DNA from 4 places in the Kouleothrix sp. 19917 genome. Region 1 is predicted to be linked to each of the others. Evidence: riboswitches for the same ligand, from Rfam matches in the RefSeq annotation. Region 1 holds a riboswitch; each other region holds the start of a gene.
The links. A riboswitch is a leader RNA that binds a small molecule or an ion and turns the genes downstream of it on or off. The one in region 1 is predicted to bind S-adenosylmethionine.
Positions count from the first base shown of each region.

Region 1 (7,296 bases):
GCCAAGCTCCTGGGCCGCGTTGATCGCCGTGTAGTTCGGGTTGACGGCGATCCAGGGCGTGCCGGTGCTAAAACCGGCGTTTGCGCTCGCATCCCACTGCATCGGCGTGCGGGCATTATCGCGGCTTTTGGCGTGGAGCATTGGCAACACTGCGGCGGGGTCGTAGCCACGCTCATTCACCAATTCCCGGTAGGCATTCAGGCTCTCGATATCGCGGTAGTCGTCGATGCTGGCAAACGGCACATTGGTCATGCCAAGCTCTTCGCCCTGGTAGATATAGGGCGTGCCTTGCAGCGTGTGCAGAAACGTCGCCAGCAGCTTGGCCGACTCGGCGCGGTAGGTGGTGTCGTCGCCAAAGCGCGAAACTGGGCGCGGCTGGTCGTGATTGGAAAGGTACAGGCTGTTCCAGCCGCCCTCGGCAAGGTCGCGCTGCCAGCTTGTCATCACGCTCTTGAGGTCGAGCAGGTCGAGGCGCTTGAAATCCCACTTGCCGATCTGCGAGCCGCTGTTGATGTCAAGGTCCATATGCTCGAACTGGAAGAGCATGTCGAGCGGGCCGTGTTCGCTGTGGGTTAGCTCGATGCCGTGTGCGGTGGTGGCGGTGGGCGCCTCGCCAACGCTGAAGATATCGTACTTCGACAACACTTCGCGCTTCATCTCGCCCAGGTATTCCAGCAGACGCGGGCCGTGAAACACCAGGCCGCCGGGAAACTGGTAGCGCGCCGCCGACTGCACTGGCGCGTCGGGCAGGCCAGGCGCTTTGGAGATCAGGTTGATCACGTCCATGCGGAAGCCGTCGATGCCCTTGTCGAGCCACCAGCGCATCATGCTGTAAATCGCCTCGCGCACCGCCGGGTTGTCCCAGTTCAGGTCGGGCTGCTTGGTAGAAAACAGGTGCAGAAAGTACTCGCCAGTGGCGTCGTCGCGCTGCCAGGCCGAGCCGCCAAAGAACGATCCCCAGTTGTTCGGCTCCGCGCCATCCTTGCCCGGCCGCCAGATGTAGAAATCGCGGTAAGGGTTGTCGTTCGCGGCGCGCGACTCGACAAACCATGCGTGCTCGTCGGAAGTGTGATTCACCACCAGATCCATCAGCAGCCTGATGCCGCGCGCATGCAGGCCAGCCAGCAGCTCATCGAAGTCGGCCATTGTGCCGAACTCAGTCATGATCGCCTGATAATCGCTGATATCGTAGCCATTGTCGTCGTTGGGCGATTGGTAGACCGGCGACAGCCAGACAACATCGACACCGAGGGTTTTGAGGTAATCGAGCTTGCCGATGATGCCGCGCAAATCGCCCACACCATCGCCATTGCTGTCGGCAAAGCTGCGCGGGTAGATCTGGTAGACGACACTTTCTTTCCACCATGCGTTTTGCATAAGGCTTGCTCCTCATATCGCGGAATGGCACGCAGACACCGCGTACTGCTGCTTCCTTCTGTGCAGTGGATGATACCGTTCAATCGCGGCGCGGGCAAATTGCGCCACGATCTGCACTGCGTACTTGCTCAGCGGGGGGTTTGGAGGGCGTCAGCCCTCCAAAATAATCTTTTTTCTGGGCAGTCTCGACCACCGACGTAGTCGAGACTGCCCAAACAGAAAACAGCAAGGGCAGTAGACCGCTCGAATTCCCAACCGCGCCATCGCGAATTCAAAGTTGACAAAATAAATCAAGCAATGTAAGATGCGCGGCACAACTGAAGAAGCACAGACTCTTATCCAGAGAGGCAGAGGGACCGGCCCGATGAAGCCTCGACAACCCTGGAAAGGGCTTTGAGCATCGTGCGAAACAAAAAGGCGCACGGCTCGAAACTCGATCATTAGGGTGCCAAATCCGGCAGCACAGACTGGAAGATGAGAGGTGACGGCTGATGCCGGGGCTGCGCGTATGCGCGCCACGGCAGCGCACAGCGCACATACGCTCATCGTCCACGACGATGGGCGTTTTTTGATGTTGTACACAAAGGAAACAGGCCATGACCAGCACCCCCGGCACACCAGGCACCGCAGGCTGTCTCGACATTGCGCGTATTCGGCAGGATTTCCCGGCGCTCCAGCAAACCGTCAACGGCTGGCCGCTGGTGTTTCTCGACAGCGCCGCGTCGTCGCAAAAGCCGCGCCAGGTGCTCAACCTGATGGACGGCTTGTATCGCTCGACCTATGCGAATGTGCACCGCGGCGCGTACTGTTTCAGCCAGCGCAGCACCGACCTGTACGAGCAGGCGCGCGCCAAGATCGCCGCGTTTATTGGCGCGGAATCGCCGGCGCAGATCGTCTTCACGCGCAACGCCACTGAGGCGCTGAACCTGCTGGCCTATTCCTACGGGCGCACCTTTCTGCAAGCCGGCGACGAAATCGTGCTGACCGAGCTCGAGCATCACGCCAACTACCTGCCCTGGCTCCAGCTTGCCCGCGAGCGCAATCTCACCATCAGGCTCATCCCGCTCGCCGCCGACGGCACGCTCGACCTGAGTACGCTCGACGACCTGCTGACGCCCCGCACGCGGCTGGTGAGCTTCGCGCACGTTTCGAATGTGCTTGGCACCATCACCGACCCTGCGCCGATCATTGCGCACGCGCACGCGCAGGGCGCGGTGGTCGTGCTCGACGCCTGCCAGTCGGCACCGCATATGCCGCTGGATGTGCAGGCGCTCGGCGCGGACTTCGTAGTGTTTTCCGGCCACAAGATGCTTGGCCCAACCGGCATTGGCGCGCTGTATGGCCGCGCCGATCTGCTGGCCGCCATGCCGCCCTTCCTGACCGGCGGCGACGTGGCCCGCGATGTCGGGCTGGATGAGGTGCTGTGGGAAGATGCGCCGCTGAAATTCGAAGCGGGCACGCCCGCCTTTGTCGAGGCGATTGGCCTGGGCGCGGCTACCGACTACCTGGCGCAGCTTGGCATGGCAGCGGTGCGCGAGCACGAGCGCGCCCTGACGGCCTATGCCCTGGCGCGCTTCGATGAGCTGCCGGGCGTGCAGGTGTTTGGCCCGCGCAACCCCGGCCTGCGTGGCGGCGTGGTGACATTTACCGTGGACGGAATTACCCCGCAGGAGCTGGCGCTGGCGCTTGACGAGCGTGGCATTGCCATTCGCTCGGGCCGCCACTGCGCGCACCCGCTCCATGCGCGGCTGGGCCTGCCCTCAACGGCGCGCGCCAGCTTCACGATCTACAACGACCTTGCCGATGTTGATGCGCTGGTGGAAGGCATCACAGCCATTCAAAATCGCTGCGCGCTTGAGATAGCGCAACCTGCCCTGCGCCGCTCCCTCCCCGCGCGCGCCGCGCTCGACTGCGCGGCGGTATAGGGCAGATGGGCGAAACGCTTTGCTGCACCAGTGTCAGCGGGCAAAAGAGCGAACTCGCGCACGATGAGGTACAATACAGAACACGAGCTTTCGCTGGGTGCTCATATGCACTATTGCTCCGTCCTGGCGCAGCAAAGGGTCCGACTTCCATGAACCTCCCCGCGGCTACCGGCCACCATAGCCAGCACGCGAGCGATCGCTACCGCGCTGTTCTCGATTCGCTGGATGCCGGCTTCTGCATCATTGGCATGCGATTCAACGACGACGGCACGCCGGTTGACTACCAGTTCCTCGAAGTCAACGCCGCGTTTGAAGAGCAAACCGGGATCGAAAACGCCACCGGCCGGTGGGTGCGCGATATTGTGCCCAAGCACGAGCAGCACTGGTTCGACATATACGGCCGCATCGCGCTGACTGGCGAGCCAATGCGCTTTGAGAACCCGGCCGACCAGCTTCACCGCTACTACGACGTGTACGCCTTTCGCGTCGACGACCCGGCCGAGCACCATGTTGCGGTTCTGTTCAACGACATTACCGCGCGCAGGCAGGTAGAAAACACCCTGATGGAGCGCGAGCGCCTGCTCGACCTGCTGCTGCAAGTTTCCGATGCCGCCCGCGCGCTGGCCGATGAAGGCGATATTGCGCGCGAAGCCTGCCGCCTGCTGAAAAACGCGCTCGGCTCGAGCAGCTGCTCGTATGGCTTTATCGACACCCGGCGCGGGCAGGTGCATACCATTGCCGACATCAGCGACACCGCCGAGGGTGTACCCAATACCGAAGGCATCTGGGGGCTGGAGCCGGTCGGCCACGATATTATTGCCATGCACCAGCGCGGCGAGCCGGTCATTATTGAAGATACCGCCACGCACCCAGCAACTGCCGCCTTTCAGGACACGGTCTACGATGCCATGCTTACGCGAGCGTTTCTGAGCGTGCCGCTGATCAAAAATGGCGAGCTGGTGGCCTACTTTGCCGTGCACGATCGCAAGCCGCGCCTGTACACGCAGGCCGACGTTTCGCTGCTGCGCGATGTTGCCGCGCGCATCTGGGAAGCCATTCAGCGCGCCCGCGCCGCCCGCGAGCTGCAAGCCACCGAAACGCGCCAGGCCATGCTGCTCAGGCTCGTGCAGCAGCAGCGCGAAACCGACGACCCGAATACGATCATGCGCATCGCCGCCGAGGATCTTGGGCGCTACCTGGGCGTGAATCGCGTTGGCTTCTTCGATACGCCCGACGACGACACAATTCTGTTTACGGCGTCGTGGACTGACGGCACCCTGCCGGCGCTGGAAGGCAGCTTCTCAACCAGGGGCATGGCGCCAAACTATCTGGCCGAGCTGCACGCCGGCCACACGCTTGTGATCGACGACACCGCCCAGGATCCGCTCACCGCCAACTCCTCATTCGCTGCGGTTGGCGTGTGCGCCATGATCGACGTGCCGCTGATCCGCAATGGGCGCTGGTGCGCAGGCTTTTATGTCAACCATTCGAACACGCGCCAGTGGACGCACGACGAAGCCATGCTGGCGCGCAATATTGGCGAGCAAACCTGGGATGCAGTGGAGCGCGCACAGGCGGTTGCCGCGCTCCGCGCCAGCGAGGAACGCCTGCAAATGCTGTACGCGCAGGAGCAGGAAGCCCGCGGTCGCGCCGAAGAGGCCAGCCGCCTGAAAGACGAATTTCTCGCCACCGTCTCGCACGAGCTGCGCACGCCGCTGACCTCGTTCATGGGCTATGCCCAGCTGCTCCTGCGCCGCACCCACGACGCCGAATACGTCAATCGCACGGTCGACAAGATGATGCGCAGCGCCAAGGCACAGGCCCAGCTGATCGAAGACCTGCTGGACGTGTCGCGGATCGTGAGCGGCAAGCTGCGCTTCCAGCTTGAGCAGGTCGATCTGGCGCGCGTGGCGCAGGCCGCGATCGACACGGTGATGCCGGCAGTTGAGGCCAAGGGCATTCGGCTGCACAGCGAGCTTCCCACTGGCGTGGGGCTCATTCTTGGCGATGCCGACCGGCTGCAGCAGGTGGCGTGGAATCTGCTTTCGAACGCGGCTAAGTTCACGCCACCGGGCGGCACGATCAGTGTGCAGCTTGCGGCCAACGAAGGCGCGGCGCAGCTCGCGATTGCCGACAGCGGGATGGGCATCAGCGCGGAGTTCCTGCCCTTTGTGTTCGACCGTTTCCGCCAGGCCGACGGCACCAGCAACCGCGCGCACGGCGGGCTTGGCCTGGGGCTGGCGATTGTGCGCAATATTGTGGAAATGCATGGCGGCACCGTCTCAGTTGATAGCGCGGGTGCAGAGCAGGGTGCGACATTTCTGGTGCGCCTGCCGCTGGGCGAAAGCGAGCACCTGCCCGAGTGGGGTCAGTCGGCACACACGAGCGGGCCGGCCATGCGCTGCCCGCCCGAGCTGCATGGCGCGCGCATCCTGCTCGTCGACGACCAGCCCGACATTCTCGACATGCTTGGGGAAGTGCTGGGCAGCTGTGGGGCCGAGCTGCGCCTGTGCGCAAATGCCCGCGACGCGCTGGACGTGGTGCGCAGCTGGCAGCCAGCCGCGCTCGTTTCCGACATCGCAATGCCCGGCGATGATGGCTACTGGCTGATCAGGGCCGTGCGCGCGCTGCCAGCCGAACAGGGCGGCGGCACGCCCGCAGTAGCGCTCACCGCCTACGTGCGCATCGAAGAACGCGTGCATGTGCTCGAAGCCGGCTTCAACGACTACGTGCCCAAGCCCGTCGAGGCCGATGTGCTCTTGCGGGCGCTGGCGCAACTGCTGCAAAACCACGCGTAGCGAACTACTCCTTTTCCCCCACAGTTATCAGGCGCTCGAACAGCTTTGCGCGCCAGATCGTCCGCAGGATCAAAAACCACAGCGGCACCGTAATCACGAATATTTTGAGCTCCGGCCCCTGAATACCCGGCGTCACCAGGCCAAAGTAGTTGGCCGTCACCGGCGTGACCAGCACCACCACATAGATAATTGCCAGCGCCAGCGCCAGCAGCGCGGGGCGTTTGTCGGGGCTCACCGGCGCCCAGCCCGCAAAGAAGCGGTAGGGCGGCTCGAGAAACAGAATGAGCCCGAACGATGCGAACGCCACAAAGGTCGAAAGCGCCGTCTGCGCCACAATCGTCGCCGCCGCCTCGCCAAAGCCTGCATCGACCTGGTAGGTCAGGCTGGTGTAGGCTTGCCAGCGCGCCACCGCATCGGGCGGGATGTGCGTGTTGGTAATGCCCGTCAGCACAATTTCGTAGAAGAATGTGTAGATCCCTACGCCAAAGATCATCGTCACCACCGCTGCGGGCAGTACAAAGCGCAGCAGCCGCCACAGCAGATCGGGGCTTGGCGTCTCGGGGCGCGCCCACCATGTCAGAAACAGCGTTGGCAAGCCAACCGTGAACAGCGTCAGCGCGACCTGCGACGGCTCGTACGGGAAGCCCAGGCCGATCATGCTGATGGCGATGATGATCAGCATGGACGTGACCACGCGCGTCAGGAAGAGGTAGAGCGAGATCGACAGGCCGCCGATGATGCGCTTGCCTTCGGTGAAGGCGGGCAAGAGCGCGGCAAAGGAGTCGTTCAGCAAAATCATGTCGGCCACATTGCGCGTGACGTTGCTGCCGCTCTCCATGGCAATGCCGAGCTTGGCCTTTTTGAGCGAAAGCGCATCGTTCACGCCGTCACCCATCATCGCAACATAGTGGCCCTGGCTGATGAGCGACGCGACGATCTGCTCTTTCTGCTCGGGGGCAATGCGGCCAAACACGGTAGTTTCCGCCGCCACTTTGTCGAACACCTCGGGCGGAAGATGCGCCAGCTCGGGGCCAGTGGCGGTGCGCAGATTGTCGGGCAGGCCGGCCTGTTTGGCGAGCGCCGCCACGGTCTGCGGGTTGTCGCCCGAAATGATTTTGAGCTGGATGCCCAGCTTGGCAAACTCGGCAATTGTCTCGCGTGCTTGCGGGCGCAGCTCGTCGCTCAGCGCCACCAGC
Region 1 is NZ_CP097099.1:965,163-972,458, reverse strand. It holds gene M1P90_RS03855 (glycoside hydrolase family 13 protein) at 1-1,377, opposite strand, end outside; SAM riboswitch class I at 1,710-1,858, shown strand; gene M1P90_RS03850 (aminotransferase class V-fold PLP-dependent enzyme) at 1,974-3,302, shown strand; gene M1P90_RS03845 (ATP-binding protein) at 3,452-6,100, shown strand; gene M1P90_RS03840 (HAD-IC family P-type ATPase) at 6,105-7,296, opposite strand, start outside.

Region 2 (7,296 bases), 1.7 Mb from region 1:
GTGGTGACGACACAGCGGCGCAGCACGCTTGCTGCGTCGTGCCCGCCCGGCGCAATCGCGCCCGCAAAATTGCTGGCCTGCTCGGCCAGGCGCTCGGCGCTGGCCCGCGCAATCGTTTCGTCCTCGGCGGGAACCAGCCCCAGGCCAAGCATGCCATCGCGCTCGAAAAACTCGGCCAGGGCCGGCGCGGCGGCCACCAGGCTGGCGCTGTTGTCGGCAACATTCGCAATCAGCATGTCGATACTTAATTGCAGCACTTCCGCCCAGTCGCACGCGCCGCCGGCAAACAGCGCCTTGCACGCGCGCACATCATCCAGCACCTGATTGATCTGCTGGCGCACCCGCGCCCAGTCTACCGGCACAAACGGCAGGCCAACCATTTCGAGGAAGGGCTCGTCGACGCAGATAATTGTCGTCGGGTTCCATTCGCTCAGGCGGGCCTGCTGCCACTCGGCGCGCAATTCCAGGTGCTGCACCAGCGCGTCGAACAGCATGTCGTCGTAGATCAGCGGCCGGTCGCGCTCGTCGGTTATTTGCGCGGCCAGGCTGATCGGCCCCATCAGCTGGCCCTTCAGCGCGCGATACGTGCGCAGCGATTCGCCGTGGCGCAGCATTTCGTCCAGGCCCGCAGCATCGTCGGCGCTGAGCGATGTGTACGAATAGCGATCTTCCAGGTAGGCCAGCCCGAGCGCGTCCATCTCCTGCTCGGCGCGCCGCCGGTCGACATACAGCCGCGATTGCGAGGCGTCGACCACCAGGCCGGGAAAGCCCTGCATGCTCTGGACATAGCTTTCTTCGCGGAAGCTGCGCCGTGGCAGCTGCGGCCAGGCCAGCAGCGCGCCAGCATAGCGCCGCGAAATCTCAAGCGCCTGCGCTGCGTTGTGGTGCGGCAGCCCGCCGAGCAGCAGCGGCAGGCAGGCAGGTTCGAACGGCAAGCTCATACACTGTCGGTCTAGCCTGCCGCCGCGTCGCCGCCCCCGGCTGGCGCGAGCAGCTGGCGCAGGTTGTCGGCAAAGGGCGGGCGAATCACGCCGCGCTCGGTAATCAGGGCGGTGATGAGCGTGTGCGGCGTGACGTCGAAGGCCGGGTGCGCGGCCACCACACCCGCCGGCGCAATCGGCTGCCCGCCAATGCTGGTTACTTCTTCGGTGGCGCGCTGCTCGATTGGGATGGCATCACCATCGGGCAGGCGCATGTCGATCGTGGACGAGGGCGCGGCGACATAGAAAGGAATGCCGTGCGCGCGCGCCAGCACCGCCAGCCCGTAGGTGCCGATCTTGTTCGCAACATCGCCGTTCGCCACCACCCGATCCGCGCCGACAATCACGCAGTCGATTGCGCCCTGGCGCATAAAGTAGGCGGCCATGTTGTCGGTGATCAGCGTGAGCGGCACGCCCGCGCGCTGCAGCTCCCAGGCCGTCAGGCGCGCGCCCTGCAAAAATGGCCGCGTTTCGTCGACAAAGACATGCATGGCGCGCCCGCGATCGTGCGCCACGCGAATAGGCGCCAGCGCGGTGCCAAACCCGGCGGTGGCAAGCCCGCCCGCATTGCAGTGCGTCAGCACCTGCCCGCGCGCAGGAATAAGATCCACGCCATATTCGCCAATCGCGTGGCACATTGCCAGGTCTTCGGCCATGATTGCGTGAGCTTCGGTGAGCAGAAGGTCGCGCAGCTCGGCGGGGCTGGCGCTGGCGTGGCGCTGGGCGGTGCGCAGCATGCGCTCGGTGGCCCAGGCGAGATTCACTGCCGTGGGGCGGCTGGCGTCGAGGGTGGCTTTGGCCGCTTCGAGCAGCGCCAGCAGCGCGGCGCTGGTGCCGGCGGGCTGGCGGGCGGCCAGCGCCATGCCATACGCGGCCGTGCAGCCGATCGCGGGCGCGCCACGCACCTGCATCGAAGTAATCGCGTGCGCGACCTCGGCCACGCTGGTGCAGCGCACGGACGTTTCCTGATTGGGTAAGAGCCGCTGATCGAGCAAGCCGACGGCGTCGCCATCCCACCAGATATGCTGATATGCTGTGTCAGTACTCATAGAAAAAGCCGCCCGCATCGCGAGAGGCCGTTGTCGTGCTACCTCTCATCTTTCAGGCGCATAACGCGCCTGCAGGAATTGGCACCTTCCCGCCATTTACGATTGACGATTGACGATTGACGATTGACGGCAGCGCCTCATCGTAAATCCAAAATCGCAAATCATAAATCGGCAGGGGTTGCCGGGCTTCGTCGGGCCAGTCCCTCCGCCCCTCATGATGAGCATTATGATGCATTTTTCAAGCCGCGATTATAGCATAGTCGCGGGCGCGCTGCAACCACGGGCCGTTTGGCGCATTTGTGCATCTGCGCTGTGCCACGCAGCCGCGCCCGAAGCCGGTGTGCTATAATATTGAGCACACAGAATTCATGCAGCGACGGCGCAACCTGTGGGGCGTGCCGCGCGATTGCCATACGCCAGGCGCAGGTATGCGATTGACATTTTTGGGCACCGGCACCTCCATGGGCGTGCCGGTCATTGGCTGCGAGTGCGCGGTGTGCACCTCGCCCGACCCGCATAACAAGCGCTTGCGCACATCGGCATTGCTGGAAGCCGATGGCAAGGCAATTTTGTTCGACGCCGGCCCCGATCTGCGCCAGCAGGCGCTGGCCGCCGGCATTCGTCGCGTCGATGCCGTGCTGCTGACGCACGCCCACGCCGATCATATTTTCGGCCTGGATGATTTGCGGCCACTCAATTTCGCGCAGCGCGCCGCCATCCCGCTCTACGGCACCGCCAACACCCTGGCCATGGTGCGCGAACGTTTCGGCTATGCGTTTGTGAATACGTCGGAAGGCTCGACACGGCCGGCGCTTGAGCTGGTTGAGATCCAGAGCGGCGTGCCTTTCGACATTGGTAGTGTTACCATCGTTCCGTTCGATGTGCAGCACGGCAGCTGGACGATCACGGGCTTTCGGATTGGCCGCCTGGGCTATGTCACCGATGCCAGCAGCATTCCCGCGCCGTCGCTGGCGCAGCTGCGCGACCTCGACGTGCTGGTGCTTAATGCACTGCGCGCCAAGCCGCACCCGACACACTTTTCGCTTGGCGAGGCCTGCGCCGTGGTGGCCGACCTTGAGCCGGCCCGGGCGCTGCTGGTGCATATGACGCACGATGTCGAGCATGCCAGCGTTGACGCCGAGCTGCCCGCGCCGGTACACCTTGCCTACGACGGCCAGGTCGTCGAGATCAGCGAACCCTGATCTACGATTGCGTATCGTAAAACTGGCATTGGCCGGGCGCAGGAATGCATGAAGAAGCGGTTCTGTGGTACGATAACAGTGCGATCAAGCAACGTTCATATCAACAGTACTTTCCCTGCGACGCGTGTGTCGCGTGGTATTTGGCCAGCCTCGCGCAGAGCGCAGCCTTTACCGTTGCGCGCGAGTGCGCCTGGCCGGCGCATTGCTGGCACGCCGCAGCTGCATAGATTCGGAAAACCATGCGTATTGCGATTGATGCGCGCCTGAACGCCTACCGCCAGGGTGGGATTTCTCAGTATACGCGCCAGCTACTCACGGCTTTGCCCGATACAGCCCGCGACGACCAGTTTGTGTCGTTGCAGCACCGCGACCACCTGCGCCCGCTGGCGCTTGCGCCAAACGTGGTGCGGCGCAGTGTCTATACCCCTCCCCATCATCGCTTCGAGCAGTGGACGATGCCGCTGGAGCTGCTGCTGGCTCGCCCGAATGTCGCGCACTTCCCCGATTTTGTGGCCCCGCTGCGCCGCCCCTGCCCAGCCGTTGTGACCATTCACGACCTGGCGTTTATGCACTACCCCGAGATTCTGGACGACGCCGCGCGCGCCTACTATGGGCAGGTGCGAACCAATGCGCCGCGCGCCGAGGGCATTATTGCCGTTTCGGAAGCTACGCGCCAGGACATTGCGCAGTTCATCGACATCCCAATCGAGCAGATTGACGTGATCTACGAAGCCGCCGCGCCGCTGTACAAACCGATTCCGCTGCGCGCTGGCGAGGCGCGCGTGCTGAACTCAACGCCGGTGGAAGCTGGCTCGTTTATGCTGTTTGTGAGCACGCTTGAGCCGCGCAAGAATCTGCCAACCCTGCTGCAGGCATTGCGCATCTGCCTCGACCGGCGGCCCGACGCGGGCTACCGGCTGGTGATCGTCGGGCGGCGCGGCTGGCGCGACGAGCCGATCTTTGCGGCGGTGCGCGACCTGAAGCTGGCCGACCATGTGTTATTTGCGGGCGGCGTGGGCCAGTACGACCTGCGCTGGCTGTACAACGCCTGCCGCATCTATATCAACCCTTCGCTGTACGAAGGCTTTGGTCTGCCGCTGCTTGAGGCAATGGCCTGTGGCGCCCCCTGCCTGGCCGCCGCGACCTCGAGCCTGCCCGAGATCGGCGGCAACGCGGCGATCTATGTGCCGCCGCTCGATGCCGATGTCTGGGCCGACGAGATCGAGGCGCTGTGGGATGATAGTGTGCGCCGCGCCGAGATGGGGCGCATGGGCCAGGCCCGCGCGCAGCAGTTTTCGTGGGCGCGGGCCGCGCGCGAAACAATGGCGGTGTATCGCCGCGCCGCTACCGAGCGGGCGCTGCCCACCACGGCCACGCCGGTGCAGGCCGGCCTCGACCTGCCCATCCCCACGCGCGCGCCAATGTCGCCGGCTGGCCCGCGCACCTGCGTGCAATGCGGCGCGGATCTCAAGCCCACCAGCCTGCAGCATCGCCTGGCGATGCGCGCCGATGCCATGCCCGCCAGCGCCGAGCCGATCGCGCCGCGCGCCTGGGCATGCGCTCGCTGCGGCCACGTCGAGCTGGTGGTCGATTGGGCCGGGGCCGGCGACGGCACGGGCGTATTGCACTACGCCCCGCTTGACGAAGGACGACCGACGGCGGCAGATGCTGCCGAGCTTGAAGACGTGCCTGCCGAAGCAGATGGCGGCGACGGCAAGGGCGTATTGCAATACGCCCCGCTTGACGACGGACAACCGACCACGACAGATGCTGTCGAGCCAGAGGTTGTGCTTGCCGAAGCATATGACGCAACTGCCGAAGCAGATGGCGGCGACGGCAAGGGCGTATTGCACTACGCCCCGCTTGGCGACGGACAACCGACCACGGCAGATGCTGCCGAGCTTGAAGAAGCCCCTGCCGAAGCATACGACAGCACTGCCGAAGCAGATGGGAGCGGCGGCAAGGGCGTATTGCAATACGCCCCGCTTGGCGAAGGACAACCGACGGCGGCAGATGCTGCCGAGCTTGAGTCAAGTGCTGCCGAAGCATATGATGCCCCTGCCGAAGCATATGACGCCACTGCCGAAGCAAATGATGCCACTGCCGAAGCAAATGATGCCACTGCCGAAGCATATGACGCAACTGCCGAAGCAGATGGCGGCGACGGCAAGGGCGTATTGCAATACGCCCCGCTTGACGAAGGACAACCGACGGCGGCAGATGCTGCCGAGCTTGAGTCAAGTGCTGCCGAAGCATATGACGCCACCGCCGAAGCATATGACGCCACTGCCGAAGCAAATGATGCCACTGCCGAAGCATATGACGCAACTGCCGAAGCAGATGGCGGCGACGGCAAGGGCGTATTGCAATACGCCCCGCTTGACGAAGGACAACCGACGGCGGCAGATGCTGCCGAGCTTGAGTCAAGTGCTGCCGAAGCGAATGGCGCGCTGCCGGAAAGCGAAATGCTGCCCGCCACAACGCCCGCGCTCCCGCCCGAAAGCGCGCACGACGGCCAGCCCGCGCTGGCACTGCCCGAAGATGCGGCGCTCGATGGCGGCGTGCCGCATTCCAACGGCAAGCACACTGCACCAGCCGCCAGCGTGAAATCGAACGCCCGCTCCACGCGCCGCAGCAGCGGCGACACGGCCACGACCACCACAACCAAACGACGGCAGAATAAGACCAAACGAAAGTAAACAGACGGCATGGCTCTGCAGCCCTCGCCCCGCCTGATCCACAGCCACGCGCCCATTCGCGTCTGCGACAATGGCGGCTGGACCGACACCTGGTTCGCGGGCCACGGCGCCGTGTGCAATATTGCGGTGTCGCCCGGTGCCACGGTGCAGATCGCCGCCACGCCGCGCGCGCCCCGCACGCCGCATGTCACACTTCACGTCATCAACTACGATCAGCGCATTCACTACGAGCCAGCCGCGTGGGGCGCGCGCCCGCCCTTCGATCACCCGCACCCGCTGCTCGCCGCCGCGCTGGCCGAAATCGCGCCGCCCGACGACCTCGCGCTCGATATCGAGATCGCCTCGCCCATTCCTGCCGGCGCATCCACCGGAACCTCGGCCGCCGTCACCGTGGCGCTGCTCGGCGCGCTCGACGCCCTGCGCCCTGGCCGCCGCACCGCCCACGAGATCGCCTACGCCGCGCACCGCGTGGAAACCGTGCGCCTGGGCCAGCAAAGCGGCATTCAGGATCAGCTTGCTTCGGCCTATGGCGGCGTTTCCTACATCGAAATGATGCGCTACCCGCATGCCAGCGTTTCGCCCATTCGCCTCGCCCCAGCCCTGCGCTGGGAGCTTGAGCGCCGGCTGCTGCTCGTGTTTCTTGGCACGGCCCATAGCTCGTCGGAGGTGCACGGCAGCGTGATTGCGCGGCTCGAGCAGGAAGGAGGCGCATCGCCGCAGCTTGCCGGCCTGCGCCACTGCGCGGCGCTCATGCGCGATGCCCTGTATGCGGGCGACTGGCCGGCGCTTGGCCGCGCCATGGATGCCAACACCGAATTTCAGCGCGCGCTGCACCCCGAGCTGGTGAGCGCAGGCGCGCAGGCGCTGATCGAGCTGGCGCGGGCGCATGGCGCGCTGGGCTGGAAGGTGAATGGCGCGGGTGGGGCTGGCGGCACAGTGGCGCTGCTGTGCGGCCCCGACAACGCGGCCCGGCGCGCGCTGCTGGAGCGTATACCTCAGCTCGATTCTTCCATGCGCGTCCTCCCCATCGCCCTCGACGCCGACGGCCTGCGTGTGTGGTAGTGCGCGAACGGCGCAGCAAACACATTCCGCACCCACTTCCAGCGCCTCATCAGCGCGTCGGTTTCTTCAGAGATAGTTCATGTTCACTTCATGTCTGGCTTCTATAGTGGCAATACGTCGCTCGTTGGGAGCGGCGGAATGCAACACAAGGAGCACACAACATGATGAAGTGGATTCGCGTTATTGCGCCGTTCGCCGCGCTAATGGTCGTGCTGGCTGCCGGCTTTGCGGCGCTTGGCAATGGCCAGGCAAACGCGCAGCGTGCTGCGGCCCCGGCAAGCGCGCCGGCAGCACAGCCGCCCGC
Region 2 is NZ_CP097099.1:7,872,206-7,879,501, forward strand. It holds gene M1P90_RS31590 (uroporphyrinogen decarboxylase/cobalamine-independent methonine synthase family protein) at 1-941, opposite strand, end outside; gene mtnA (S-methyl-5-thioribose-1-phosphate isomerase) at 953-2,029, opposite strand; SAM riboswitch class I at 2,072-2,253, opposite strand; gene M1P90_RS31600 (MBL fold metallo-hydrolase) at 2,458-3,231, shown strand; gene M1P90_RS31605 (glycosyltransferase) at 3,471-5,930, shown strand; gene M1P90_RS31610 (GHMP family kinase ATP-binding protein) at 5,940-6,992, shown strand; gene M1P90_RS31615 (PepSY domain-containing protein) at 7,154-7,296, shown strand, end outside.
Region 2: it holds a riboswitch for S-adenosylmethionine, as region 1 does, so the genes downstream of both, mtnA (S-methyl-5-thioribose-1-phosphate isomerase) here and M1P90_RS03850 (aminotransferase class V-fold PLP-dependent enzyme) in region 1, are expected to answer to the same signal.

Region 3 (7,296 bases), 4.3 Mb from region 1:
CACCGTCGCCAGCACGACTTTGCCCTTGGTAGAGCCTTCGAGCTTATCGAGATACAGTTCAAGATGCGCGACAGCCTTTTTCATCACCTCGGCGCTTTGCAGCACAAAGGGCAGGATGAGCTGGCCCGAACCGAACAGGTCGCCCACTTCTTTCATTGCGGGCAATAGCACGTCGTTCAGTACGTCGACGGCGGCTTCGCCACGCGGCATTGTTTGCTCTTCTTGTCGGGGCGCAGCAGCCTGAGGGCCTGTGCCTGTTGAAGGATCTGCGGGCTGCTGCGCCTCTGCTGCGGGCTGCTGCGCCGCTACTTGCTGCGCCCTTACAGCGTCGGGCGTGATGCCCATCCGCTCGGCCATCAGCGTGTCGATATCGCTTTCGACGCCTTCTTTCTTGCGGTGGACGATCTTCCAGTGCAGGCGCTCGCCCACCGTCATGCCGGCGGTCGGGTCGGCGCGGGTTTCGGTTTCGGCGGCGGCGTTTTGCTCGTAGAAGTTGATGAAACGCGCCAGCGCGTCCTCGCGCCGGTTGAAGATCAGGTCTTCGCAGAGCGCGCGCTGCTCGTCGGGAATTTCGGCGTAGGGCGTGACGTGCGCCGGGTTGATGATTGCCGTGTCGAGGCCGGCGTCGACGGCGTGCTTGAGAAAGACCGAGTTGAGCGCGGCGCGGGCGTGCGGCGCGACACCAAAGCTCAGGTTCGAAACGCCCAGCGTGGTGAAGCAGCCGGGGATGTTCTGCTTGACGGCGCGGATGCCCTCGATCGTTTCAATCGCGGCGCGGCGCAGCTCTTCCTGCCCGGTGGTGATTGGGAAGGTCAGCACGTCGAAGATCAGCGCCTCGGCCGGCACGCCATACTCGTCCTGCGCGATCTGCGCAATGCGCTGAGCAACCGCCAGCTTCTTCTCGGCCGTGTGCGCCATGCCGTCTTCGTCAATCGTCATCGCCATGGCCGCCGCGCCATAGCGCGCCAGCAGCGGCAGCGTGCGGTCGAGCTTTTCGCCGCGCCCGCCTTCCAGCGAGAGCGAGTTGATCACCGCGCGGCCAGGGTAGGTTTCCAGCGCGGCCTTCAGCACGTCGGCCTCGGTGGTGTCGATCACCAGCGGCAGCTCGACATTCATGGTCAGCTTTTTCACCAGCGTGACCATCTGATCCTGCTCGTCGGGGCGCTCGGTGGTGGCCACGCACACGTCCAGCAGGTGCGCGCCGCCGTCCACCTGCTCGCGCGCAACTTCCAGCACGCCGTCGTAGTCGTCGTTCAGCAGCAGGCGCTTGACTTTGCGCGACCCAAGCGTGTTGACGCGCTCGCCAATCATTGTGAGCGTGATGTCCTGGCGCAGCGCGGCGGCCTTCACGCCCGACGAAACGCTGGGAATGTATTCGATCTCGCGCTCGGCGGGGGCGCGCTCGAAGCCAAGCGCCGCTCGCAGGGCGCGCAGGTGCGCGGGCGTGGTACCGCAGCAGCCGCCCACCACATTCACGCCATACTCGCGCACAAAACCGCCCAGGATGCGCGCAAATGGCTCGGGCTCCATCGGGTACACGGTCTCGCCATCGACCTCGATCGGCAGGCCGGCGTTGGGGATGCACGAAATCGGCAGGCGCGAGTGCGCGCACAGGTACTGAATCGCCTCGCGCATATGCTCGGGGCCGGTGCTGCAGTTCAGGCCGATCACATCCACCGGCATGGCTTCCAGCGTGGCGATCACGGCCGGCACCTCGGTGCCGAGCAGCATGCGTCCCGACAGGTCGAGGAAGATCTGGGCCTGCACGGCCACGCTGCTGCCGGTTGCTTTCTTTGCGCGGCGGATGCCATCGAGCGCGGCCTTCACTTCCAGAATATCGACGCTGGTTTCCACCAGCAGCACATCCACGCCACCCTCGATCAGCGCGCTGGCCTGCTCGAAAAAGATGTCGGACAGCTCGTCGAAGGTGATGTTGGACAGCGCGGGGTCGTCGGAGGAAGGCAGCTTGCCGGTTGGGCCAATCGAGCCAGCCACATAGCGCGGGCGGCCATCCTGCGCCTGGTAGCGGTCGGCCACGCTGCGGGCCAGGCGCGCGGCGGCGATATTCAGCTCGGCGGTGCGCTCGGCCAGGCCCCATTCTTCCAGGCGCAGGCGCGTGCTCTGGAAGGTGTTGGTTTCCAGCACATCGCAGCCGGCCTCCATAAACGAGGCGTGAATCTGCTCGATCACGTCGGGGCGCGCAATTGCCAGGTAGTCGCGGTTGCCGTTGGTGCGCTCGCCGCCGTAGTCGTCGGCGGAGAGGTTGAAGGTGTCGATGCTGGTGCCCATTGCGCCGTCGTAGAGCAGCACGCGCTCGCGCAGCGCTTCGAGGTAGGTGGGTTTGGTGGCGTGTGTCACAGTATAGTATTCTCCTGGTTTTTGGGCATAAAAACACCCCACGCGCTGGCGTGAGGCTGTGTGTTCCTCATCTCCCAGCTTGCGCTGTCGGAGTTAGCACCGTGCCGAGATTTACGATTGACGATTTATGATTTACGAATGTGAGGCCGCAATCGTAAATCGTACATCCAAAATCGTAAATGGCTCGGGGGTTGCCGGGGTTTCACAGGGCCGTTCCCTCCACCCCTCTTGATGAGCGGTCTTCAATTGGCGCGCAGTATAGCAGCCGGGGGCGGGCTTGTCAACGCCGTGTTGCACATTGCGCAACGGCTGGCTACCACCAGAAGGTGTGGCCGCCAAGCATGCGGCGGATCTGTTCGCAGATTTTGTCGGGGTGGATGGGCTTGCTGATAAAGCTGTCGAAGCCGGCATCCTTGGCGCGCAGGCGCGTCTGGTGCATGATGTTGGCGGTGACGGCGGCAATATGCGCGCGCGCCGATTGTGGGTGAGCGCGCAGGCGCTTGAGCACCGAGAAGCCATCCTCGCCGGGCAGGCCAATGTCGAGCAGCACCAGATCGACCTGGGGCAGCGCCTCGATCAGCTGGATGAGCTTGGCGCCGCTGCCGCGATGGTAGAAGTGCTTGAAGCCAGCATATTTCAGCAGCTCTTCGATCACCAGGTAGGAATTGGGATCGTCTTCAACCAGGATGATATACGCATTTTCCGGGTTGTCGATCGGTGTTCGGTTGTGCTGGCGCGCAAATGGTTGCGTCATATCATTCACCTGCATGCAATGGTGGCAGCGGTTAATTCAGCACTGCCGGGCTTGACTCGGGCTGGGTTGAAAGGAACTCGGCTTCTTCGACCTTGATCGGCATGCTCATGCGCTCGCTCACGGCGCACATGTCTTCGGCAGTGACGGCCGGCACGGTAAAGCGGAATGTCGAGCCGTAGCCGGGCTTGCTTGTGACATTCAGCTGGCCGCCATGCAGCTCGACCAGGCGCCGGCTGATTGGCAGGCCCAGGCCAGTGCCGCTGTAGCGCCGCGAAAGCGTTTCGTCGGCCTGGCGGAATTCTTCGAAAATAATGTCGATATTTTCGGGCGCGATGCCAATGCCCGTATCTTCAACCTCGACAATCACCTGGCTGGCGTCGGCTTGTGCTTCGCCCGCGCTGCCATAGACGCGCAGGGTAATGCTGCCGTGCTCGGTGAATTTCACCGCGTTCGAGAGCAGGTTCAGCAGCACCTGTGCCACGCGCACACGGTCAATATACACCAGGGGCAGGTCGCCCGCAATCTCGCTGCGCAGCATGATCGGCTTGCCCAGCGTCAGGCTGCTGGCGGTGATCAGCGCTTCCTGCACCACCAGCTCGATCTGGCTTGGCTCGCGCTGCAAATCGAGCCGCCCGGCCTCGATCTTGGCGTTGTCGAGAATGTCGTTCAGCAGCTTGAGCAGGTAGTTGCCCGAGTCGTAAATTCGGCCCATGTAGTCGTGCTGCTCGGGCGCAAGCGGGCCTTTCAGCTCTTGCTTGAGAATGTAGGAAAAGCCAATGATCGCGTTGAGCGGCGTGCGCAGCTCGTGGCTCATGTTTGCCACAAAGTGCGATTTCATGCGGTTGGCGTATTCGGCAACGGCGCGGGCATTTTCAAGCTGCTTGTTGCTGTTTTGCAGCTGGCTGTTCAGGTAATCCTGGTCGCGCAGTGCGCGCTGAAGCTGTTTTTCGCTTTCGTAAAGCTGTGTTTCGCGCCGTTCGACCTTGTGGTAGCTGTCGATCGCCCACTCCACGGCGGCGGCAAAACTCTGCGAGGTGAGCATGGAAACCGTTGCGCTCAGGTAGCTCAGGACGGTGGCCGCCAGAAATGGCAGGTGCCAGATCTGATCGTGCTGCCCGAGCAGCAGGGCCAGCAGCGCCATCAATAGCATTGCGGCGCTGGCAGTGATAAAGCCGGTGCGCGGCTGCAGCAGAATGCCGCTGGCGGCGATCAGGAGTGGCGTGAAGAAGATGAAAGGGTTGCTGTCGAGCGGGTAGAAGGCAAACGACGCGGCCAGCGCGGCCATGATGCCGGCCAGAAACGCGCAGACGGCGGCGGGGTAGTTCTTGCGACGGCGCAGCTTGTCGGCCAGCCAGTAGCTCAGCATCAGGGCAATGCCCATATACATGCTCAGCCGCGTTGCGGGCATGCCAACCAGGCCAATACACAGCAGCAGCAAGCCCAGGCCGCCCAACGAATAAAGCAGCACAACAAAGACGTCTTCACGCAGCGATTGCGTGTACTCTTCCAGGCGCGGCTCGTTTACATCGGTCTGGTCGATCGTTGCCACAGGTGTGCGCTTTCAGTACGCCACAGGTCGGAATAGCTCTATTGTACGATCGAATGTATCATTGACTATAGTTTTCTGGTGACAAGTGTATGACAATCTGGCCGGGCCAGGAAATAGTGAAGCTGGCGGCTTGCGTGAGCCACCAGCTTCGTTTGACCGCATTGCGTTTCGTTGTTCGTCATTCGTCTTTGGTCATAACCAGCAACGGATTTCGATAGGACTTTCGCTCAGGCGGATTTACGCCTGCGGCGGGCAAGGTAGAATTTCTTTTTCTTGTCACTTTTTTGCGCTGCAGCGCAAAAAAGTGACAAGGAATTGAATCATGCATCCCTGCAAGCGAAAGTCCTGTCCGAAAAGCCGCGCTCGTGCAGTATCAGGAAAGCGATCGGAACTTAGGGAAGAGTTTCTGCATTGCAATCACCAAACCCTATTCTCCAAACCCTAAACCCTGCGCTGAAAGCGCGCTAGGAATGACCTTCCGACGGCGCGGCGCTGCCCGGCACCTGCTCGCCGCCAGCGTTGCTGCCGCCACGGCCCAGCAGGCGCAGGCTGCGATCCACCACATCGCCCACGGTCAGGCCGTAGTGCTGGTAGATCTCCTTGTAGGGGGCCGACGCGCCGAACTTTTCGATGCTCATCACGTCGCCGTGGTCGCCCACCCAGCGGTGCCAGCCCTGCCCCACGCCCGCCTCGATCGAGATGCGCGCACTCACGCTCGGCGGCAACACGCTGGCGCGGTAGTCGTCCGATTGGGTGAGAAACAATTCCCAGCTCGGGAAGCTGACCACACGCGCCTTGACGTCCTGCTCCACCAGCTTGCCGTGCGCCTCGACCGCCAGCGACAGCTCGGAGCCAGTCGCCATCAGGATCAGCTCGGGCGCGCCACCTTCGGCCTCGATCAGCACATACGCGCCGCGCAGGGTGCCATCGGCCGCGCCCATGCTGCCCCGGTCGAAGGTTGGCAGCTTCTGGCGGCTAAGGATAAGTGCTGTGGGGCCGTGCGTGTTTTCCAGCGCGGCCCGCCAGGCGTAGCTGGCCTCGTTGGCGTCGCCAGGGCGAATCACCGTCATGTTGGGGATGGCGCGCAGCGCGGCGAAATGCTCGATCGGCTGGTGGGTCGGACCGTCTTCGCCCAGGCCAATGCTGTCGTGCGTGAACACATACGTCACCGGGTGGTGCGAAAGCGCCGCCACACGAACCGCGCCGCGCATGTAGTCGGAGAAGGTCAGGAAGGTGCCGCCGTAGGCATGCACGCCGCCGTGGGCCGACATGCCGTTGAGCGCCGCGCCCATGGCATGCTCGCGCACGCCGAACCAGATCACGTTGCTGCCGTAGGTGCCGGGCTGGAAGCTGCCATCCGTCACCATTGGCGTGCGCGTCGAGCCGGCCAGGTCGGCCGAGCCGCCGAGCATCCAGGGAATTTCTTCGCGCAGCGCATCGAGCGCCTTGCCAGCGGCCTCGCGCGTGGCCAGCTCGGTGCCGGCCGGGAAGCTTGGCAGCGCCTTTTGCCAGCCCTCGGGCAGCGTGCCGCCAAAGGAGGTATCGAAGCGGCGGGCGGCGTCGGCGTGCTCGCTGCGGTAGCTTTCGAGCTGCTGCTTCCACGCGGCCTGCAGCTTCGCGCCGCGCTCGCCCGCCTCGCGCGCACGCGCTGCTGCTTCTTCTGGCACCACAAAGGTCTTGTCGGGGTCCCAGCCGAAATATTCCTTGGTCTTGCGCACCGCGTCGGTGCCGAGCGGCTCGCCATGTGCCTTGCTGGTGCCGGCCTTGGGGCTGCCAAAGCCAATGATTGTGCGCACCGCAATCAGCGACGGGCGCTCATCCTGCTGGGCCGCGCGAATCGCCGCGTCGATCTCGTCGAGGTTGTTGCCGTCGTGCACGCGCACGGTGTGCCAGCCGTAGGCGTCGAAGCGCGCCACCACATCTTCGGTGAAGGCCAGGTTGGTCGGGCCGTCAAGCGAGATCAGGTTATCGTCGTAGAGGTAGATCAGCTTGCCGAGCTTGAGGTGGCCGGCCAGCGAGGCGGCTTCCGAAGCCACGCCTTCCATCAGGTCGCCGTCGGAGACGATTGCGTAGGTGTAGTGGTCGATTGGCGAGCTCTCGCCCTGGCGGTACGAGGCCGACAGAAAGGCCTCGGCAATCGCCATGCCCACGCCATTCGCAAAGCCCTGGCCAAGCGGGCCAGTGCTGACTTCCACGCCGGGCGTCAGGCCAAACTCGGGGTGGCCGGGGGTTTTCGAGCCCCACTGGCGGAAGTGCTTCAGCTCGTCGAGCGACAGGTCGTAGCCAAACAGGTGCAGCAGGCTGTACAGCAGCATCGAGCCGTGGCCGGCCGAAAGCACGAAGCGGTCGCGGTTGGGCCAGTGCGGATCGTGCGGGTTGAAGCGCAGGTGGCGCGACCACAGCGCGTAGGCCATGGGCGCAGCGCCGAGCGGCAAGCCCGGGTGGCCCGAGTTGGCGGCCTGCACGCCATCGATCGAGAGCATGCGCAGGGTTGTGACGGCCAGTTGATCGGTATCGTTGTATTCCATAATTTTGAGTTTTGAGTGCTGAGTGTTGAGTTGAGCTATTGAAACTCAATCTCGCAACGCCCAAAACTGCTCCTTTCTATTGTCGCGCTCGCCAGTCGGCCAGGAAC
Region 3 is NZ_CP097099.1:5,347,296-5,354,591, forward strand. It holds gene M1P90_RS21655 (methionine synthase) at 1-2,358, opposite strand, end outside; SAM riboswitch class I at 2,423-2,596, opposite strand; gene M1P90_RS21660 (response regulator) at 2,672-3,112, opposite strand; gene M1P90_RS21665 (sensor histidine kinase) at 3,144-4,661, opposite strand; gene tkt (transketolase) at 5,126-7,189, opposite strand; gene fsa (fructose-6-phosphate aldolase) at 7,266-7,296, opposite strand, start outside.
Region 3: it holds a riboswitch for S-adenosylmethionine, as region 1 does, so the genes downstream of both, M1P90_RS21655 (methionine synthase) here and M1P90_RS03850 (aminotransferase class V-fold PLP-dependent enzyme) in region 1, are expected to answer to the same signal.

Region 4 (7,296 bases), 3.1 Mb from region 1:
TGTAATACGCTAGAACTATAGCAGGTGCGCCATTTTGCCTGCCTCTTAGCCTCTGCCTCACCTCCCAAGCTGTTCTGGTATAATATAATTCTTCGACAGAGGGCTGAGAGCGAAGTATCTATGCTGCCGTTTGAGTTCATCGTTGATGGCCCACCCGTCTCGCATCAAACACGGCATGCTGCCCGCTTGCATGCATGGCAACACACTGTGCGAGCCGCAGCAGTACAGCGCTGGCCCGCCAATACACCACCCACTCAGGCACGACTCAGCTTTACAGTAACGTACTATCACGATGGTGTTTCGGTGCGCATCGACAATGATAATTTGGTCAAACCAATTCAAGATGCGCTGAATGGCTTCATTTATGAGGATGACAGCCAGATCACGGATACCTATGTTCGCAAGACTGATTTGAATGGGAGTTTTCGCGTTCGTGGCATGTCACCAGTCCTTGCAGAGGGCTTCTGTCGCGGTAACGAATTCCTGTATATCCGCATTGATGTGGCTCCTGACCATGGGGAGTTGATTTGATGACTCTAGATACAACCGCACGTGAGCATCAACGCCTGCTCGAAGTCGCTCGCGAATATCGCCAGCGCGGCTATGATGTTATTATTGAACCGCCACCTGACCAACTGCCAGATTTCCTTGCCCGCTTTCGTATTGACATGGTAGCGCGTAGTTCCGAAGAAAATGTAATTGTTGAAGTGCGAACGCAAGAGTCGCTTGGAAGCGCTCCAGAACTTGACGCAGTTGCCCAAGCACTTCACGATCAGCCAACTTGGCGATTCGAGCTTGTGGTGACGAACCCGAAGGAACGTTCATCACTTCAATTAAAATATGCAACTTCGCTCACTGATCGTGACATTACATACCGCCTTCGTGAAGCACAGCAGTTATCAGATCAGGAGCACGGGGAGGCTGCTCTGATGCTTGCCTGGTCCGCAATTGAGGCATTACTGCGCGCTATTGCGAGTGAGGAATCTGTCTCTGTTACACGCAATAATCCAGGCCAACTGACGAAAAGCCTATTCACCTATGGGGTACTTGATAAGGAACAATACCAGATCTTAGAGAAGGCATTTCAAGCACGAAACAATATTGTACATGGATACAAAGATCACCAATCGCTCGCAAGTACATTGCAGAAGATGCTACACGTCGCAGATCAGCTGCTACAACAGCATATAGCTCTGTAGTTTCTGTAATATCGCCAATAATCACTTGCCCAAATGAGCTTTCCAGCCAACCTCTGCGCCTCGCTGCGCACCGAGCGGTACAAAACAACGGACGGCGAGCATATGCTCGCCGTCCGCTACTTTCCACTATCCCCTATTCCCACCAGTCCTAGCTCGCCAAGCCCGCCAGAAACTCTGTGATGATCGGCCCCTGCGGCTGGTAATCGACCAGGAAGGCGTCGTGGCCGGCGCTCGACGGCAGCACTACATGCTCCGATGGGCGGCCAATCCGCGCCAGCGCGTCGGCGATCTGCTGCGACTCATCGACCGGGTAGAGCCAGTCGCTGGTGAACGAGAGCAGCAGGAATTCCGACTGGCTGCGCGCCAGCGCGGCGTCGAGCGAGCCATAGCGCGCCGGCAGGTCCCAGTAGTCCATCGCCTTGGTGATATACAGGTAGGAATTGGCGTCGAAGCGCGCGTTGAAGCTCGCGCCCTGGTATTCCAGGTAGCTTTCGATTGCGAACTCGCGCTCCAGCGAGAAGGCCGGCCCGCCGCCCTGCTGAAACGCCCGCCCGAACTTGCGCTCCAGCGAGGGCTCGCTCAGGTAGGTGATGTGGCCGATCATGCGCGCCACCGCCAGCCCATCGGCGGGCGCCTGGCCGTCGTAGTAGTCGCCACCGCGCCAGTTCGGGTCGCTCATGATTGCGCGCCGGCCAATGGCGTTCCAGGCGATCGTCTGGGGCGAGGAGCGCGCGCTGGTGGCCAGCAGCAGGGTGCCGCGCACGCGCTCGGGCAGGGTTGTGGCCCATTCCAGCGCCTGAAAGCCGCCCATCGAGCCGCCCGCCACTGCCAGCAGCTGGTCGATGCCCAGGCGATCGAGCAGGCGTGCCTGCGCGCGCACCATGTCGCCAATCGTGATCACCGGGAAGCGCGCGCCGTAGGGCTTGCCCGTGCTGAGATCGACGCTGCCGGGGCCGGTGCTGCCCTGGCAGCCGCCCAGCACATTCGAGCAGATCACAAAATATTTATTGGTATCGAATGGTCGCCCCGGCCCCACCATTGCATCCCACCAGCCCGGTTTAGCCGCGCCAGCGTACCAGCCCGCCGCGTGCGCGTCGCCGGAAAGCGCGTGCAGCAGCAGGATGGCGTTGTCGCGCGCCGCGTTGAGCGTGCCGTAGGTTTCGTAGGCCAGCGTCACTGGCCCGAGCCGCGCGCCACTTTCGAGCTGCAGCGGTTCGAGCCAGGTCATGCTGCGGCGTTCGACCACACCCACATTATCAGTCTGTCGATCGAGTGTCATAGCGATCATCGTCTCGACTCCACACTGTAAGGGCGATGCATCGCCCGCGTTAGCGGTGATTCACAACACATCAGGGGCGATGCATCGCCCTTACGCCATGGTGCCGCCTAGACCTTCGCCAGGGCCTGATCCAGGTCGGCAATGATGTCGTCAACCGTCTCGATACCGATCGACAGACGCACGTAGTCGTCGGTCACGCCCGTCAGGCCCTGCTCCTCAACCGTCAGCTGGCTATGGGTTGTCGACGCCGGGTGGATCGCCAGGCTCTTGGCGTCGCCAATGTTGGCCAGGTGCGAGAACAGCTTCAGGCTGTTGATAAACGTCGCGCCAGATGCACGCCCGCCCTTGATGCCAAAGCCCAGGATGCCGCTCTGGCCTTTGGGCATCATCCGCTTGGCCAGCTCGTAGGTGGGGTGGTCGGGCAGGCCCGGGTAGTTCACCCACTCGACCTTGCTGTGCTCTTGCAGATATTTCGCCACAGCCAGCGCGTTCTGCGAGTGGCGCTCCATGCGCAGCGGCAGCGTCTCGATGCCCTGCAGCAGCAGGAAGGAGTTGAACGGGCTGATCGCCGCGCCCAGGTCGCGCAGCAGCTGCACGCGTGCCTTGATGATGTAGGCCAGCGGGCCAAGCGCCTGCGTGTACACCAGGCCGTGGTACGACTCGTCGGGCTGGGTCAGGCCGGGGAAGCGCCCGCTTGCCGCCCAGTCGAACTTGCCGCTGTCGACCAGCAGACCGCCGATGCTGGTGCCGTGGCCGCCGATGTACTTGGTGGCCGAGTGCACCACAATATCCGCGCCGAAATCGAACGGCTTGCACAGGTACGGCGTCGCCGTGGTCGAGTCGACAATCACCGGCACGCCGGCCTCGTGGGCAATCGCCGAGATCGCCTCAAGGTTCAGCACGTCGAGCTTGGGGTTGCCGATCAGCTCCAGGAAGAACGCCTTGGTGTTGCCGTCGATTGCGCTGCGGAAGCCATCCAGGTCGCGCGCATCGACAAAGCGGGTGGTGATGCCCAGCTTTGGCAGGGTGTGCTTGAACAGGTTATACGTGCCGCCGTACAGGTCGGTCGACGACACGATGTTGTCGCCCGCGCCAGCAATATTCAGCACCGCAAACGTCTCGGCGGCCTGGCCCGAAGCCAGCGCCAGCGCGGCCACGCCACCCTCCAGCGCGGCGATTCGCTGCTCGAGCACATCCTGCGTCGGGTTCATGATGCGGGTGTAGATATTGCCGAATTCCTGCAGGCCGAACAGGCGCGCGGCGTGGTCGGTGTCCTTGAACTGGTACGACGTCGTCTGGTAGATCGGCACCGCGCGCGCGCCAGTGGTCGGGTCGGCCTGCTGGCCGGCGTGGAGCGCAAGGGTTTCAAAGCCGGTGAATTTCGTTTCGTCCGCCATCGGGAATGCCTCCTTACAACGAGAACAAGCCACGTGCCACAGGTGAGGCGCTGCGCGATGGGGCTGGCAACAACAAAGCCCTCATCGCGCAGATGAGGGCCATGGAAACGCTGAAACAAAAAGCCCTTCCAAAACCATAGGAAGGGGCTTACGTCCGACGTATGCCTCTCATCTTCCAGTCGCGCTGCCGGATTTGGCACCCTAATGATCAAGCTGCGCATGCCTCGTGTACTAAACGTTGCACGCCTACGCTTTTTCCAGGGTTGCCGAGGTTTCATCGGGCCGGTCCCTCCACCTCTCTGGATAAGAGTTGCGCTATTCAATTGTTGCGCCGAATAATACGTGAGTTGCGCAGAAATGTCAAATAGCCATTCGGCGGATTGGCGCTCGTCCGAAAGGCGGATGAGGCCAGGCCGGGGAACTTCTTAAGCAGCCGCGAAGCATTGGAACGCACAGAGATTAACGATCTATAGAACCAAACTCAGTACTTTGGAAAATACGTTATTTCATACAACGGGCAAGCTTCCAGGAAGCTCATCTGATTATCAGGTTGAAGCAAAACTGGCCTGAGCTTCCTGGAAGCTGAGTACAAGGAAACTTCGTTGACAGAGTACTCAATATCCTCTGTACGCTCTGTGGCTCAATTCATTTGCTCTTCGCTGTAGTGAGGGGGTGTCGCTCAGCGCTCGCGGGGCGACAGATCGAACGCGAGCAGCACATGCCGCACGCCGGGTCGGTTCAACGTCAGCTCGAAGTGGCGTTCCATCTGCAAGCGGTAGGCTTCGCAGATATCGATTGGTACTTCGGCCGGGCAGCCCTCCAGAATGCCCAGCGAGAGGCGTGCTCCGTTGTGCACATTGACATCATAGCGGAAGGCCGGCGCGCTGCTGAGCAGCGCGCCAAGCCCCAGCACCAGCGCCACCACCAGCCCACCAGCCCACAGCCCCACCTGCGCCGCCACGTTTGGCTTCGCCCTCTGGCGCAGTAGCTCGTTCGCTCGTGCCATTCCGCCCTCCCTGCGCCTACCACATTTCCAGCGCTGGCGCCCTTCTGCCGGCCCTAGCCGCCAATTGGCCGCAAAGCATGCCCAAAGGCCCATTCGGCTACCAGCCGGCCCTGCGCACGGGCCACTTCATCGGCGCTGCGGAAGTGGAGGCCCTGGTAGATGCGCACGTTCACGGTATCCCACGCCAAGTCCGAGAACCGAGTGTATGTGCGCATCTTCGGCTTGGCATTTGCATTGGTGCTGACAACCGTGAAGACCACGCGATCCGTGCCGAAGTACAGTTCCAGCATACGGGTCAGCGCGCCGACTGCACCATTCGCGCCCGATGTATACTCGGGATAATTTGGCGTATTGAGAAATGGTTGCCAGCTCGGGTCGCCCTGTGTCTGCGGGTTGCCGTCATTCTCGCCCTCGTTGATCGCCGTGACCGGTCGCCAGTAGACGTAGGCCGACTTGCTATCCCACGTGACAATAAATGAGTCAGCAATTGCCAGCGCGCCGAGCGCCAGCAGCCGCGCATTATCGCCAATGTTGTCTGTGCGCCACGCCGCAACATCGCGCAGCGTTTGGTGCAGAAGAATGAAATAGTTACTGGCGTAGAACGTTGCAAGTTGGGTCTGGTCGGGTCGTCGGCTGCCATCTGCAAGACCACCCAACGCCTTCACCTCGTTGTATTCCCTGGCATACTGGTCGCTGCTCAGCGCGGGGGGCGGCGGCGCGCGAAACTGGTCGCCACGCTGCAATGTAAACGGCGGAACCGTGCCAAGCAAGGGGCTCGCCATTGGCGCCAGCGTTGGCGGCGGCCCCGGCAGCAAAGACGGCGTCGGGCGCCACTGGCCAGGCGCGGTGCCACCAGTGAACGGTGCCGGGGGCGGGTTCGGCACGCGCCCATCATTCGCCCGCAGCGCCAGAATGCCCGCCGCAGCCGTCGCGCCAACCTGCACGCCCGGGTCGCTTTCGGCCAGGCCGTGGGCAGTAAAGTACTCGTTGTACATCGAATCGAGCGCGGCTTGCTGGCCGGGCAAAATGCCAACGAGCACATCGTGCGCGGCCTTGGCGGCGGCGGCCTCGGGCGAGCCAGACGTACCAGCCGGGAACGCTACGTGATATGGCGCATAGCGTCGATCGATCGCCTGGACGGCATCGTGAACCGCGGCCTGCACGACCGCCAGATCAAGGAATGGAATGGGAGTTGGGCGCGGTGGTGTGGCCGTGGCCAAAAACTGCACAGCAATGTTATGCCAGGCAGTTGCCGCATCGGGCTCTGCGCTGGCGGTTTGGCCGATTGCGCGTGCCCCCGCCACTGCGCGCGTGCTGCTTGCCCCATTCAGGATCGCGGACATTGCTAGAACAGCCACAGCCAGTGCGCGCCAAGTGCGCCAGGTATTCCTGCACATACCGAACATTTCGTCCCCCTTTCATAGAATTCCTCATCGTGATGTCTCAGGCGACTGCGTAGTGTCCTCAGTCTCGTCAGCCGTTAGTGCTTGGAGAAAGGCGCACAGTCGCGCCACGTCGGCAAAGCCTTTCCGCTCTCCAGTGGGCGCATCTTCGAGCGCTGCCCGCCAGACCATGCCGCCTTCCTCGCTTTCGGCTTGCCACAGGCGCAGGAGGTAGACACGATACCGCCGCGGTTCGGTCATCGTTTCACCTCTTGGGCGCCGTTGACAGCGAGTGAACTAGTGCATAATCAAGAAAGCGATGCGGAAATCAGGGAAGAGTTTCTCATTGCAATCGCCAAACCCTATTCCCCAAACCCTAAACCCTGCGCTGAAAGCGCACGAGGGCTATTTCTCGATAAGGCGCTGCAAGGGAACGTGCGTGCCAGCATAGCAGGCGAGCGTCAGAGAAACGTCACAGAATGTGCCAATACCTGTTGTTTCGCACCACCGGGAGCGATATAATGGCGCTATCGCATTCCTGAGTCAGCTACTGTCGCGGTGGGGGTGGGTGGAGGTGGTTCGCCATGGCTCGACTATCGCTTACGCTGCTTGGCCCAATGCAGCTCACGCTTGGTGGCCAGCCGGCTGGTGGCTTTGCCTACCACAAAGCGCGGGCGCTGCTTGCCTACCTGGCAGTTGAAGCCGGCCAAACGCACCAGCGCGACACACTGGCCGCCCTGCTGTGGCCCGAACTGCCCGACGAAGCGGCGCGGCATAATTTGCGCCAGGCGCTCGCCAACCTCCGCACGGTGCTCGGCGATGCCAGCGCTATTCCACCATTCCTGCTCATCACCCGCGACACCATCCAGCTCAACGTAAGCGATAGTGACAACCTGGATTGTTCAGCTTTTGCCGCTTTGCTGAAAGAATGCGAGCGGCATGCGCATCGCCACCCCGAACGCTGCTTCAGCTGCGCCACTCGGCTTGAACAGGCCGTTAGTCTGTACCACGGCGATTTTCTGGCCGGCTTCAG
Region 4 is NZ_CP097099.1:4,062,740-4,070,035, forward strand. It holds gene M1P90_RS16635 (sensor histidine kinase) at 1-5, shown strand, start outside; gene M1P90_RS16640 (RusA family crossover junction endodeoxyribonuclease) at 121-531, shown strand; gene M1P90_RS16645 (hypothetical protein) at 531-1,199, shown strand; gene metX (homoserine O-acetyltransferase MetX) at 1,348-2,478, opposite strand; gene M1P90_RS16655 (homocysteine synthase) at 2,586-3,875, opposite strand; SAM riboswitch class I at 4,041-4,185, opposite strand; gene M1P90_RS16660 (hypothetical protein) at 4,555-4,881, opposite strand; gene M1P90_RS16665 (vanadium-dependent haloperoxidase) at 4,935-6,224, opposite strand; gene M1P90_RS16670 (hypothetical protein) at 6,312-6,524, opposite strand; gene M1P90_RS16675 (ATP-binding protein) at 6,848-7,296, shown strand, end outside.
Region 4: it holds a riboswitch for S-adenosylmethionine, as region 1 does, so the genes downstream of both, M1P90_RS16655 (homocysteine synthase) here and M1P90_RS03850 (aminotransferase class V-fold PLP-dependent enzyme) in region 1, are expected to answer to the same signal.